DNA from 3 places in the Pseudomonas sp. GW821-FHT02A08 genome. Region 2 is predicted to be linked to each of the others. Evidence: predicted binding sites of a transcription regulator. Region 2 holds the regulator's gene; each other region holds the start of a gene.
The links. The regulator sigma-54, encoded in region 2, starts transcription at its own class of promoters, with help from an activator protein. The targets are predictions, from matches to a motif close to ANTGGCATNNANNTTGCTNT.
Positions count from the first base shown of each region.

Region 1: a site for sigma-54 is predicted at 1,744-1,763, ahead of AC07W4_RS14770 (CmpA/NrtA family ABC transporter substrate-binding protein). Genes of this name have one in related genera too.
Region 3: a site for sigma-54 is predicted at 1,104-1,123, ahead of flgB (flagellar basal body rod protein FlgB). Genes of this name have one in related genera too.

Region 1 covers NZ_JBWKWD010000018.1:77,758-81,857, reverse strand. The annotation lists gene AC07W4_RS14775 (ANTAR domain-containing response regulator) at 1-400, opposite strand, end outside; gene AC07W4_RS14770 (CmpA/NrtA family ABC transporter substrate-binding protein) at 416-1,627, opposite strand; gene AC07W4_RS14765 (quinone-dependent dihydroorotate dehydrogenase) at 1,856-2,875, shown strand; gene rmf (ribosome modulation factor) at 3,055-3,270, opposite strand; gene rlmKL (bifunctional 23S rRNA (guanine(2069)-N(7))-methyltransferase RlmK/23S rRNA (guanine(2445)-N(2))-methyltransferase RlmL) at 3,801-4,100, shown strand, end outside.
Region 2 covers NZ_JBWKWD010000019.1:50,121-54,220, forward strand. The annotation lists gene rapZ (RNase adapter RapZ) at 1-496, opposite strand, end outside; gene ptsN (PTS IIA-like nitrogen regulatory protein PtsN) at 499-963, opposite strand; gene hpf (ribosome hibernation-promoting factor, HPF/YfiA family) at 976-1,284, opposite strand; gene AC07W4_RS15155 (RNA polymerase factor sigma-54) at 1,359-2,852, opposite strand; gene lptB (LPS export ABC transporter ATP-binding protein) at 3,098-3,823, opposite strand; gene lptA (lipopolysaccharide transport periplasmic protein LptA) at 3,823-4,100, opposite strand, start outside.
Region 3 covers NZ_JBWKWD010000051.1:156-4,255, reverse strand. The annotation lists gene cheR (protein-glutamate O-methyltransferase CheR) at 1-793, shown strand, start outside; gene flgB (flagellar basal body rod protein FlgB) at 1,166-1,573, shown strand; gene flgC (flagellar basal body rod protein FlgC) at 1,577-2,020, shown strand; gene flgD (flagellar hook assembly protein FlgD) at 2,036-2,758, shown strand; gene flgE (flagellar hook protein FlgE) at 2,790-4,100, shown strand, end outside.

The DNA.
Region 1 (4,100 bases), on a different contig from region 2:
CGCGGGCATGCAACTGGGCACGCAAGGCCTGGTCGCTTTCGAAGCGTGCCATGGCCACATCGAGAATCGGCTGCAGGCGTTGTGCGTGAATGCCTTCGACGATGTAGGCACTGACCCCGGACTTGATCGCTTGTCGCATCACATCGGGGTCGTGTTCGTCCGTGAACATCACAATCGGCCGTGGCTGGTCGCGCGTCACCAGCACCACTTGTTCCATGACATCGCGGCCCGGTGACTCGGTATCGATCAGAATCACGTCCGGACGCACCGTTTCGACGCGTTCGGGCAAGTCGATGGTCAGGCCCGATTCATCGATCACTTCGAATCCGGCCTCGGTCAGGGCGGCCTTCAGGCGTCCGACTTTCTTGGCGGTGTCGTTGATCAGCAGGATACGCAGCATGTTCGTGGTCTCCTGTCAGCGGCTGGCGGATCGGTGCGAGCTGTCGCTCATGGCGTGCAGTTTGAAACTGCGGGCATAACCGGCCGGGTCCGAGCCGTCCCAGATCTTGCCGTCGATCAATTGACTGCTGCGCATCTGCTCGGCTGATGAAGCGACGCCGATGGCACGGGCGGCTTCACGGTAGAGGTCCAGTTGCTGGACCTGCCGAGCCACCGCGAGATAGTCCGGGTCATCGCGCAACAAGCCCCAGCGACGGAACTGGGTCATGAACCACATGCCGTCCGACAGGTACGGCAGGTTGACCTCGCCGTCCCCGTGCAAACGCAGCGCGTGCGGGTCTTGCCAGCGGTGGCCAAGGCCGTCGGCGTATTCGCCCAGCAGGCGCGGTTCGATGCAGTCCAGTGGCGCGTCGAGGTACTGCGTGGCACTGAGCAATTGTGCGGTACTGCGGCGATTCTCGGTGCTTTGTTCGATGAAGCGGCTGGCTTCCAGAACCGCCATCACCAGCACCCGGGCGGTATTGGGGTATTGCTCGACGAACGCACGGGTGCAGCCGAGGACCTTTTCCGGATGATCGGGCCAGATGGTCTGGGTCGTGGCCAGGGTGAAACCGAGGTCCTGTTGCACGGCGCTGGCGGACCAGGGTTCGCCGACGCAGAACCCGTCGATACGACCGGCCCGCAGGTGCGCGACCATCTGCGGTGGCGGCACCACCACGCTGTCGACATCCAGCAGCGGGTGAATGCCCTGGCTGGCGAGCCAGTAATACAACCACATGGCGTGGGTGCCGGTTGGAAACGTCTGGGCGAAAGTGAGTTTTGAGCGAGTTTGGTGCACGTGCCGATCCAGTGCTTCAGGACTGGTCACTCCAAGCGCTTGCAAACCGCGGGACAGATTGATGCTCTGGCCGTTCTGATTCAGACCCATCAACACGGCCATGTCGGTCGCGGCCACGCCGCCGATGCCCAGGTGAACGGCGTAAACCAGGCCGTAGAGGCTGTGGGCGGCATCGAGTTCGCCGCTGACCAGTTTGTCCCGCAGGTTGGCCCAGGATGATTGACGCTTGAGATTAAGGGTCAAGCCGTGGGGCTGGGCGAAGCCCTGAGTGGCGGCGACAACCACCGAGGCGCAGTCGCTCAGGGCCATGAAGCCGAGATTGATTTCGGTTTTTTCCGGGGCATCGCTGCCATTGACCCAGGCCAGTGGGCCGGCTGACGGTTCGTTCATCGCGCGTTCACCTTGCAAAAAAAACGTCGTCCCGGGTCCGTGCATGGGCAGGCCGGGGACGACGCCATTGTCTTTGCACCCATTCCGACGCTGGCGTGGGTGCTGTTGCCCGCAATGGTGCAAGGCATATGCCATTAACCGTCGATTTGATCAGGCGCCTCGCTTGCCGCCCCGTTGCCCGGCTATAATCGCCCCCTCAATTCGCCGCCAATCGAGTCAAATCCGCCCATGTACACCCTGGCCCGTCAGCTGTTGTTCAAACTCTCCCCGGAAACCTCCCACGATCTGTCCCTGGACCTGATCGGCGCGGGCGGGCGTCTTGGACTCAACGGCTTGCTGTGCAAGGCCCCGGCGAAGCTGCCGGTGAATGTCATGGGCCTGGACTTCCCGAATCCGGTGGGGCTGGCCGCCGGACTGGACAAGAATGGCGCGGCCATCGACGGTTTCGCCCAACTGGGTTTCGGTTTTGTCGAAATCGGCACCATCACGCCGCGTCCGCAGCCGGGCAACCCGAAGCCACGTTTGTTCCGCTTGCCGGAAGCCGAGGCGATCATCAACCGCATGGGTTTCAACAACCTCGGCGTCGATAACCTGCTGGCCCGCGTGGCGGCGGCCAAGTACAAAGGCGTGCTGGGCATCAACATCGGCAAGAACTTCGATACGCCGGTCGAGCGTGCCGTGGACGACTACCTGATCTGCCTGGACAAGGTTTACGCCCACGCCAGCTATGTGACGGTCAACGTCAGTTCGCCGAACACGCCGGGCCTGCGCAGCCTGCAATTCGGTGACTCGCTCAAGCAGTTGCTGGCCGATCTGGCCGAGCGCCGCGCGGAACTGGCATTGCGTCATGGCAAGCATGTACCGCTGGCGATCAAGATCGCGCCGGACATGAGCGACGAAGAAACCGCACAAGTTGCACAAGCGCTGATCGAAACCGGGATGGATGCCGTCATCGCCACCAACACCACCCTGAGCCGCGTAGGCGTCGAAGGCATGGAGCATGGCGAAGAAGCCGGCGGTCTGTCCGGCGCACCGGTTCGCGACAAGAGCACCCACACCGTGCAAGTGCTGGCGTCGGAGCTGGGCGGGCGTTTGCCGATCATTGCGGCGGGCGGCATTACCGAAGGCAAGCACGCGGCGGAGAAAATCGCCGCAGGCGCGAGCCTGGTGCAGATCTATTCGGGCTTCATCTACAAAGGCCCGGCGCTGATTCGTGAATCCGTAGACGCCATCGCCGCCTTGCGCTGAGTTGTAGCAGCAGCCTCGCAGGCTCGGCAGCTGCTACACCGGATCATCAGGATTTTTTGCAGGCATAAAAAAGGGCTCCATAAAGGAGCCCCTGGGCCGGAGCCCGCCGTCCGGATGGGACGTGCGTGGTTAATTCAGTACAAAATCAGATTGTCGTGTCGGAGTGTTGTGCCCTGTAATTAGCCGACGGCGTGAAGTTCGTTGAGTCTGTGGATTCCCGCAGTGCCGGTCATACCGTCCCAGTTGTCGCCGCGTCCTTCTCGCCAGCCGTTGATCCAGGCTTGACGTACCGACGGTAGAGTAAATGGGCAAAGCTCACGGGATTTGCCACCAACGCCATATTGGTATCCGCGCAAAAATGCTCTTTCCAACGGATCACGCTTAAGTCTTCTCATAGGGTGTTGCCCTCACTTGTTGACTGTATTTATCGCGTCGACCTCTATTGAGGTCTGGCAGAAAAACTCTGCCGTTGGGGGCTCGTTGCCGGCGTGACGAGCCAAGGTGTTGGCGTCATTGCGGCGCCAACCTGTATTGAGTTCTAACCAATGCGTCACATCGAGGGAATGATCGTTTTGTCATAAGGACGTAACTGTTCATGTGCTAAGGCCATAAGTAACAGAGCGTTTGTAGCGTATTTATTGGCCAAACCCCGGTATGATCGGCCCTGCGCTTGATGATGGGCTTAATCCTTTACTGAGAATGGCTCCCGTTGCCGGGAAGCACTATTCGACGAAGGGTCGACTTATGACATTTTGTTGCATCAACTTTTTTATCTGTCCTTGCATCTAAGCTCATTTAACCCGGGCAGCAGGGGTGGAACGGCACACCTTCGTGCCACGCGGGCGTTCTTCGAGAAAAGCGCCTGATTGAAAACCGGACCGGCAATGCGTTGCCCGGTCACTCAGCTAAAGGTTCTGGAATTCCCATGTCCGATCGTTTCGAACTCTTCCTCACTTGCCCAAAAGGCCTTGAAGGCCTGCTCATCGAGGAAGCCGTCGGGCTTGGCCTTGAAGAAGCGCGGGAGCACACCTCTGCCGTACGCGGCATGGCCACCATGGAAACCGCTTATCGCCTGTGCCTGTGGTCGCGCCTGGCCAACCGCGTGCTGTTGGTGCTCAAGCGTTTCCCGATGAAGGACGCCGAAGACCTGTACCACGGCGTGCTGGACATCGAGTGGCAAGACCACATGCTCAATGACGGCACCCTGGCCGTCGAATTCAGCGGT
Region 2 (4,100 bases):
CAGTCCCGGGCTCAGGCTGATTCAACAGGCGCAGTTTGATGGCGTCGCGCAGTTGATACAGGTTCAGGCTGGTGGTGTTGATCTTGAGATCGGCAAGGTCGGCAATCGGCCCGAGCAGGACGCTCTCAACGTTGATGGCTTCGGCCAGCGAGCGGTTGGCGTTGCTCAGGGGGTGACGTCGGCGGGTTTCCGAGAAACGCTTGAGCAGGGTTTCTTCGTCGGCGTCCAGATACAGCACATCGCACTGGATGTGGCGGGCACGGACTTCCTCGAGCAGCTCGGGGAAGCGTGACAGGTGGCTTGGCAGGTTGCGCGCATCAATGGAAACGGCGACCAGCGGCTGCAACAGCTCGGTATGAATCAAGGCGCGTTCTGCCAGCTCCGGCAGCAGACCGGCAGGCAGGTTGTCGATGCAGTAGTAGCCGTTGTCCTCAAGAACGTTGAGGGCGGTACTTTTACCTGAGCCGGAACGGCCACTGACGATGATCAAGCGCATGATTACTGACCGTTTTGCTCGTCCAGGACAACCTGATACAGGGCTTCGTTGCTTGCAGCACTACGCAGCTTTTCGCGCACTTCCTTGCGGTCGAGCATGCTGGCGATTTGTCGCAGCAGCTCAAGGTGCGCATCGGTGGCGGCTTCCGGGACCAGCAGCACGAACAGCAGGTCGACCGGCGCGCCATCGATGGCGTCGAAATCGATAGGGGCGTCCAGGTGCATCAATGCACTGATGGGCGAAACACAGCCCTTGAGGCGGCAATGTGGAATGGCGATGCCATTGCCAAACCCGGTGGAGCCGAGTTTTTCACGGGCGATCAATGCCTCGAAGACATCTTGCATCTCCAGGGCCGGCACTTCGCGGGCGATCAGATTGGCAATTTGTTCGAGGGCTTTCTTTTTACTGCCTCCCGGCACGTTCACCAGGGAACGGCCGGGGGTCAGGATACTTTCAAGTCGGATCATGGGTAGGGAGTGTTAACGACCGGTTGCGCCCTGGAGGAGGCTCTGGGTCTTTTCCTTATGCTTTTTGAGTTGTTTATCCAGCTTGTCGGTGAGTGCGTCGATCGCGGCATACATATCGGTATGTTCCGCGTTGGCGACCACTTCATTCCCGGGAATATGCAGCGTGGCTTCGATTTTCTGCTTCAGTTTTTCGACGGTCATCGTGACCTGCACATTAGTGATCTTGTCGAAATGTCGCTCCAATCGTTCGAGTTTTTCGCCGATGTAGGTGCGAAGAGGTTCGGTCACTTCCAGTTGGTGTCCACTGATGTTGACTTGCATACAGCTTCTCCTTCGTTGCCAGTGCATAAAGCGGTAGATCAGATGATCTACCACTGGAACGCTGTGGCGTGGCCCTACATCAACCGCTTGCGTTCGCTCGAAGGCGCGATCCCGAGGGATTCGCGGTACTTGGCGACGGTGCGGCGAGCCACCTGAATGCCTTGTGCCTCCAGTAAACCAGCGATCTTGCTGTCACTCAACGGCTTTTTCTGATTTTCCGCTGCAACCAGTTTTTTGATGATCGCCCGGATCGCCGTAGACGAGCATTCGCCGCCTTCGGAGGTGCTTACGTGGCTGGAAAAAAAGTACTTCAGTTCATAAATGCCCCGGGGGGTGTGCATGAACTTCTGGGTGGTCACCCGTGAAATCGTCGATTCATGCATGCCGACCGCTTCGGCGATGTCATGCAGGACCAGCGGCTTCATGGCTTCGTCGCCATATTCGAGGAACCCGCGCTGATGCTCGACGATCTGGGTGGCAACCTTCATCAGGGTTTCATTGCGGCTTTGCAGGCTCTTGATGAACCAGCGGGCCTCCTGCAACTGATTGCGCATGAAGGTATTGTCGGCGCTGGTGTCGGCGCGGCGCACGAAACCGGCGTACTGGGCATTGACCCGCAGTCGTGGCACCGACTCCTGATTGAGCTCGACCAGCCAGCGCTCGTTGTCCTTGCGCACGATGACGTCAGGAACGACATACTCGGCTTCTGTGGACTCGATCTGCGAGCCCGGGCGAGGGTTGAGGCTCTGAACCAGCTCGATGACCTGGCGCAGTTCGTCTTCCTTGAGCTTCATGCGACGCATCAACTGGCTGTAGTCGCGGCTGCCAAGCAGGTCGATGTAATCGGTGACCAGGCGCTTGGCCTCGGCCAGCCAAGGGGTCTTGGCAGGCAGCTGGCGCAATTGCAGCAGCAGGCATTCGCCCAGGTTGCGGGCGCCGATGCCGGCAGGCTCGAATTGCTGGATGCGATGCAGGACGGCTTCGATTTCGTCCAGCTCGATGTCCAGTTCCGGGTCGAAGGCTTCGAGGATTTCCTCGAGGGTTTCGTCCAGGTAGCCCTGATTGTTGATGCAGTCGATCAGGGTCACGGCGATCAGGCGATCGGTGTCGGACATCGGGGCCAGGTTCAGTTGCCACAGCAAGTGGCTCTGCAGGCTTTCGCCGGCCGAGGTGCGGGTGGTGAAGTCCCACTCGTCATCATCATTGCTGGGCAGGCTGCTGGCGCTGGTCTGGTAAACGTCTTCCCACGCGGTGTCGACGGGGAGTTCGTTGGGAATACGCTCGTTCCAGTCACCCTCATCGAGGTTATCAACCGTCGGGGCGCTTTCCTGGTAGGAGGGCTCCTGGATGTCAGTGTTGGGCTTTTGTTCGGCGTTGTCGGCCAAGGGGTCGGAATTGTCGAAGTCGTCGCCTTCTTCCTGGCGTTCGAGCATCGGATTGGACTCCAGGGCCTCCTGGATTTCCTGTTGCAGGTCCAGGGTCGACAATTGGAGCAGGCGGATGGCCTGTTGCAGCTGCGGTGTCATCGTCAGCTGCTGGCCCATTCTCAAGACTAGCGATGGTTTCATGGCAGGGGCTTAACACCTTATTCGCCGGCGCACATGCGCCATCCACTACAGGGCGCCGGGGCGCCAAACTTAAGCAAATTATATGCCTGAAACTAAAGGGTTTGCCTAGAGCGCTGTAACAATAAAAAACTATAAATTTGTGTTGCTGCGCTGCCCTTGTCGGGGGCTGACCACGCTCGTCGGCACGAGGCGCTGGTGAGTGGCTGGCCGGGTGCCCGGGCAGATGCCTGGGCACGGCTCAGCGTTTACAGGCGGAACTCATGGCCCAGATACACTTCCTTGACCAGGTCGTTGGCCAGGATTGTCTCTGCGTCGCCTTCGGCGATCAGTTGGCCGTCATTGACGATATAGGCGGTTTCACAGATATCCAGGGTTTCACGAACGTTGTGGTCCGTGATCAGCACGCCAATGCCTTTGGCCTTGAGGTGGTGAATGATCTGCTTGATGTCGCCGACCGAAATCGGGTCCACACCGGCGAAGGGTTCATCGAGGAGGATGAATTTCGGGTTGGTGGCCAGGGCACGGGCGATTTCCACGCGACGGCGCTCGCCGCCGGACAGGCTCATGCCCAGGTTGTCGCGGATGTGGCTGATGTGGAACTCCTGCAGCAGGCTTTCCAGTTCCTTGCGACGGCCGGCCTTGTCGAGTTCCTTGCGGGTCTCGAGGATGGCCATGATGTTGTCGGCCACCGACAGTTTGCGGAAGATCGATGCTTCTTGCGGCAGGTAGCCGATACCGGCCTTTGCACGGCCGTGCATCGGCTGGTGGCTGACGTCCAGGTCATCGATCAGGACGCGGCCCTGATCGGCTTGCACCAGGCCGACGATCATGTAGAAGCAGGTGGTCTTGCCGGCGCCGTTCGGGCCAAGCAGGCCGACGATCTGGCCGCTGTCGATGGACAGGCTGACGTCACGCACGACCTGGCGGCTCTTGTAGCTCTTGGCCAGATGCTGAGCTTTCAGAGTTGCCATTACTGGGCCTTTTTCTCGTCGGTTTTCTTCTTCGGCTGGATCACCATGTCGATACGCGGGCGCGACTCGGTGATCTTGCTGCCTGTGGCGCGACCGGCGCTGGCGAGTTTCTTGTCCGTGTCGTAGACAATTTTCTCGCCTTGGGTGACGTTGTTGTCCTTGTCGACAACCTTGGCCTTGTCGATCAGTACGACGCGATTTTGCGTGGCGTGATACTGGATCGTCACGCCCCAGCCCTGGACAGGCTTGGTATCGCCAGCCGTTTGCAATTGCTCGA
Region 3 (4,100 bases), on a different contig from region 2:
GGTATTCCTGGAAAAAGCCTGTGGCATTTTGCTCGGTGAAAACAAGCAGTACCTGGTCTCCAGCCGTCTCAACAAACTGATGGAACAGCAAGGCATCAAGTCTTTGGGAGAACTGGTTCAGCGCATGCAGACCCAGCCGCGCAGCGGTTTGCGCGAGCAGGTGGTGGATGCCATGACCACCAACGAAACCCTGTGGTTTCGTGACACCTACCCGTTTGAAGTCTTGAAGAACAAGGTACTGCCCGAAGCCATCAAGGCCAGTCCCGGCCAGCGCCTGCGCATCTGGTCGGCGGCGTGTTCGTCGGGCCAGGAACCGTATTCGCTGTCGATGTCCATCGACGAGTTCGAGCGGGTCAACATGGGTCAGTTGCGGATGGGGGTGCAGATTGTTGCCACCGACCTGTCCGGCACCATGCTGAACAACTGCAAGACCGGCGAGTACGACAGCCTGGCCATCGGCCGCGGTCTGTCGCCCGAGCGCCTGCAGCGTTATTTCGACCCGAAAGGACCGGGGCGCTGGGCGATCAAGGCACCGATCAAGAGCCGTGTGGAGTTCCGTTCATTCAACCTGCTGGACAGCTACGCGAGCCTCGGCAAATTCGACATCGTGTTCTGCCGCAACGTGTTGATCTACTTCTCCGCCGAGGTGAAGAAGGACATCCTGCTGCGTATCCACAGCACGTTGAAGCCGGGTGGTTACCTGTTCCTCGGTGCCTCCGAAGCGCTGAACGGCTTGCCGGATCATTACCAGATGGTCCAGTGCAGCCCGGGGATCATTTACCAGGCGAAATGATGCAGAAGCGGCGCGCATAAAAAACGGGAGTCCTCAGGGACTCCTTTTTTATGCGCGCCGCTTTTGCATCATGTAGGAGCTGCCGAAGGCTGCGATCTTTTGATCTTGTTTTTGATTTGTTTTTTAAGATCAAGATCAAAAGATCGCAGCCTTCGGCAGCTCCTACAGGGGACGGTGCTCGATCCAGGAGAGGGTGTGCGGAGCTCGGGAAAGCGGCAGAAAAGCGGCAGGCGGCGGAAAACCGTTGCCGCTTTTCTGGCATTGCCGCATTGCCATGGCCGGCAAAGCCCCGGTTTCCGGGCTTTTTCGAATTGGCATGGGGCTTGCTAAGTTGAACCTACGAAAAATCAGGTCACCCGAAGGTTTCCCGACATGAGCATCAGCTTCGATAAAGCGCTCGGTATCCACGAACAAGCCCTGGGCTTCCGCGCCCAGCGTGCCGAAGTCCTGGCCAACAACATTGCCAACGCCGATACCCCGAACTACAAGGCTCGGGACCTGGACTTCTCGAAAGTGCTCGCCGAGCAGAACGAGAAAACCAAAAGCGGCACCTTCGCCTTGAACATGACCAACAGCCGTCATATCGAGGCTGAAGGCCTGGGCAATGGCGACGAGTCGTTGCTGTATCGCACGCCGATGCAACCGTCGATCGACCAGAACACCGTGGACGCCCAGCTGGAACAGTCGAACTACGCGGAAAATGCGATCGGCTTCCAGGCCAGCTTCACCCTGCTCAACAGCAAATTCAAAGGGCTGGTGTCAGCCCTGCGTGGAGAGTAAGCCATGTCTCTATCCAGTGTTTTCAACATTGCCGGTAGCGGCATGAGTGCGCAGACCACGCGCTTGAACACCGTCGCTTCGAACATCGCCAACGCCGAGACCGTCTCATCGAGCATCGACCAGACCTACCGTGCGCGCCACCCGGTGTTCGCCACCATGTTCCAGGGCGGGCAGAGCGGCGGCAGCGATTCGCTATTCCAGAGCCAGGACGCCGCCGGTCAGGGCGTGCAGGTGCTGGGTGTGGTCGAAGACCAGAGCAATCTTGAAGCGCGCTACGAGCCGAACCATCCGGCGGCCGATGCCAAGGGTTACGTCTACTACCCGAACGTCAACGTGGTGGAGGAAATGGCCGACATGATTTCCGCGAGCCGCTCGTTCCAGACCAACGCCGAAATGATGAACACCGCCAAAACCATGATGCAGAAAGTCCTGACTCTCGGTCAGTGATAAGGGGCGACTCAGATGAGTGTTACCGATTCCACCAGTGGTTTGAGCCTCAAGGACATCCTGGCCAACTCCTCGATCAAGACCACCACCACGACTGATGGTCTTGCATCGGCCACCAACAGCGCCACGGGCAACAAAGCCCTGGGCAAGGATGCATTCCTTCAGTTGCTGGTGACCCAGCTGAAAAATCAGAACCCGCTGGAGCCGCAGGACAACGGTGCTTTCGTGGCCCAGTTGGCGCAGTTCAGCAGCCTGGAAGGCATCACCACGCTCAACGACACCGTGAGCGGGCTGGCCAGCAACTACAACTCGTCCCAGGCCTTGCAGGCTTCGTCGCTGGTGGGGCGTTCAGTCATTGCACCCGGTGACAAGGCTGTGGTCGACACGTCGAAGAGCCTCAGCGGTACGGTAGTGGTGCCATCGTCGGTGGCCGCCGCCACCCTGAAGATCACTGATGCGAGCGGCAAGACCGTACGTACCATCGACCTGGGCGCTCAGAAGGCAGGCAACGCCAGTTTCATCTGGGACGGCAAGAATGACGCGGGCGAAACGGTAGCGGCAGGCACTTACACCTTCGGCGCTACCAGCACGATCGATGGGAAGTCCGTGGCGCTGATCACCAACCTGCCAGCGACCGTCAACAGCGTGACCATCAGCCAGACTGGCGGTGAGTTGATGCTTAATCTGGCCGGGCTGGGCACCGTCGCTCTGTCCAAAGTACAAACCATTGGCATGTAAGGCCGACTAACCCGGCACAAAGGAGTGGATTATGTCTTTTAATATCGGCCTTAGCGGTCTCTTTGCATCCAACAAACAACTGGACGTGACCGGCAACAACATCGCCAACGTCGCGACCACCGGTTTCAAATCGTCCCGTGCAGAATTCGAAGATGTGTACTCGGCAACTCGCCTGGGCACCGGCAGCAAGACCGTCGGCAACGGCGTGCGCCTGGCCAACATTTCCCAGCAGTTCGGCCAGGGTGACGTGAATAACACCGGCAACGTGCTCGACATGGGTATCCAGGGCAATGGCTTCTTCGTCCTGAGCAACAACGGTTCGCTGACCTACACCCGTGCCGGTACGTTCAAGACCGACAAGGATGGCTACGTGACGAACAGCGACGGTACGGCCCGTCTGCAGGGTTATGGTGTGGACTCCAATGGCAAGATCCTCAACGGCGTGTTGACCGACCTGCGGATCGACACCTCCAATCTGGCGCCGAAATCCACTAGCACCGTTTCGTCGACGATCAACCTGAATTCTACGGCCGTGGTGATTGACCAGTCGGTTGCCACCAACAAATTCGATCCGACCAAACAGGCAACTTTCACCAAGCAGTTCAGTACCCCGATTTTCGACACTCAGGGTAACCAGCACACCATGGATCAATACATGGTCAAGACCGGGCCGAACACTTGGGATACCTACACTCTGATCGATGGCCGCAACCCGGACGGCTCCTCGCCTACCGGCACGGGTGCGGTCGATCCAATTGCTTCGACCATGACATTTGATACATCCGGCAAACTGGTTTCGGTCAGCACGCCAGTGACGCCGCCGACGACCCCGCCAACATCGACCTTCAGCAATGACCTGAAAATCAGCAACTGGACGCCGGGTACCGTCACCAATGGTGTCTGGACAGCCAACGGCGCGGCAGCCGATCCGGCGGGCCTGACCATTGCCATGGGCAACACCACCCAGTTCAACGCCGACACCGCGCGTTCGATTCCATCGCAGAACGGTTATGCCACTGGCCAGATCACCAACCTGACCATCGATGGCAGCGGCGTACTGCTGGCCAACTTCAGCAACAACCAGACCAAGCCAATCGGCCAGATTTCGTTGGCCAGTTTCACCAACGAACAAGGTCTGCAGCCGGTGGGTGGGTCCAGTTGGAAGGAAACCTACACCTCGGGTATTCCGGGCTACGATGCGCCGGAGACAGGCACCCTGGGTTCGATCGTTTCCAACTCCCTGGAAGAGTCCAACGTCAACCTGACCAACGAACTGGTCGACCTGATCAAGGCGCAGAGCAACTACCAGGCGAACGCCAAGACCATCTCCACCCAGAGCACC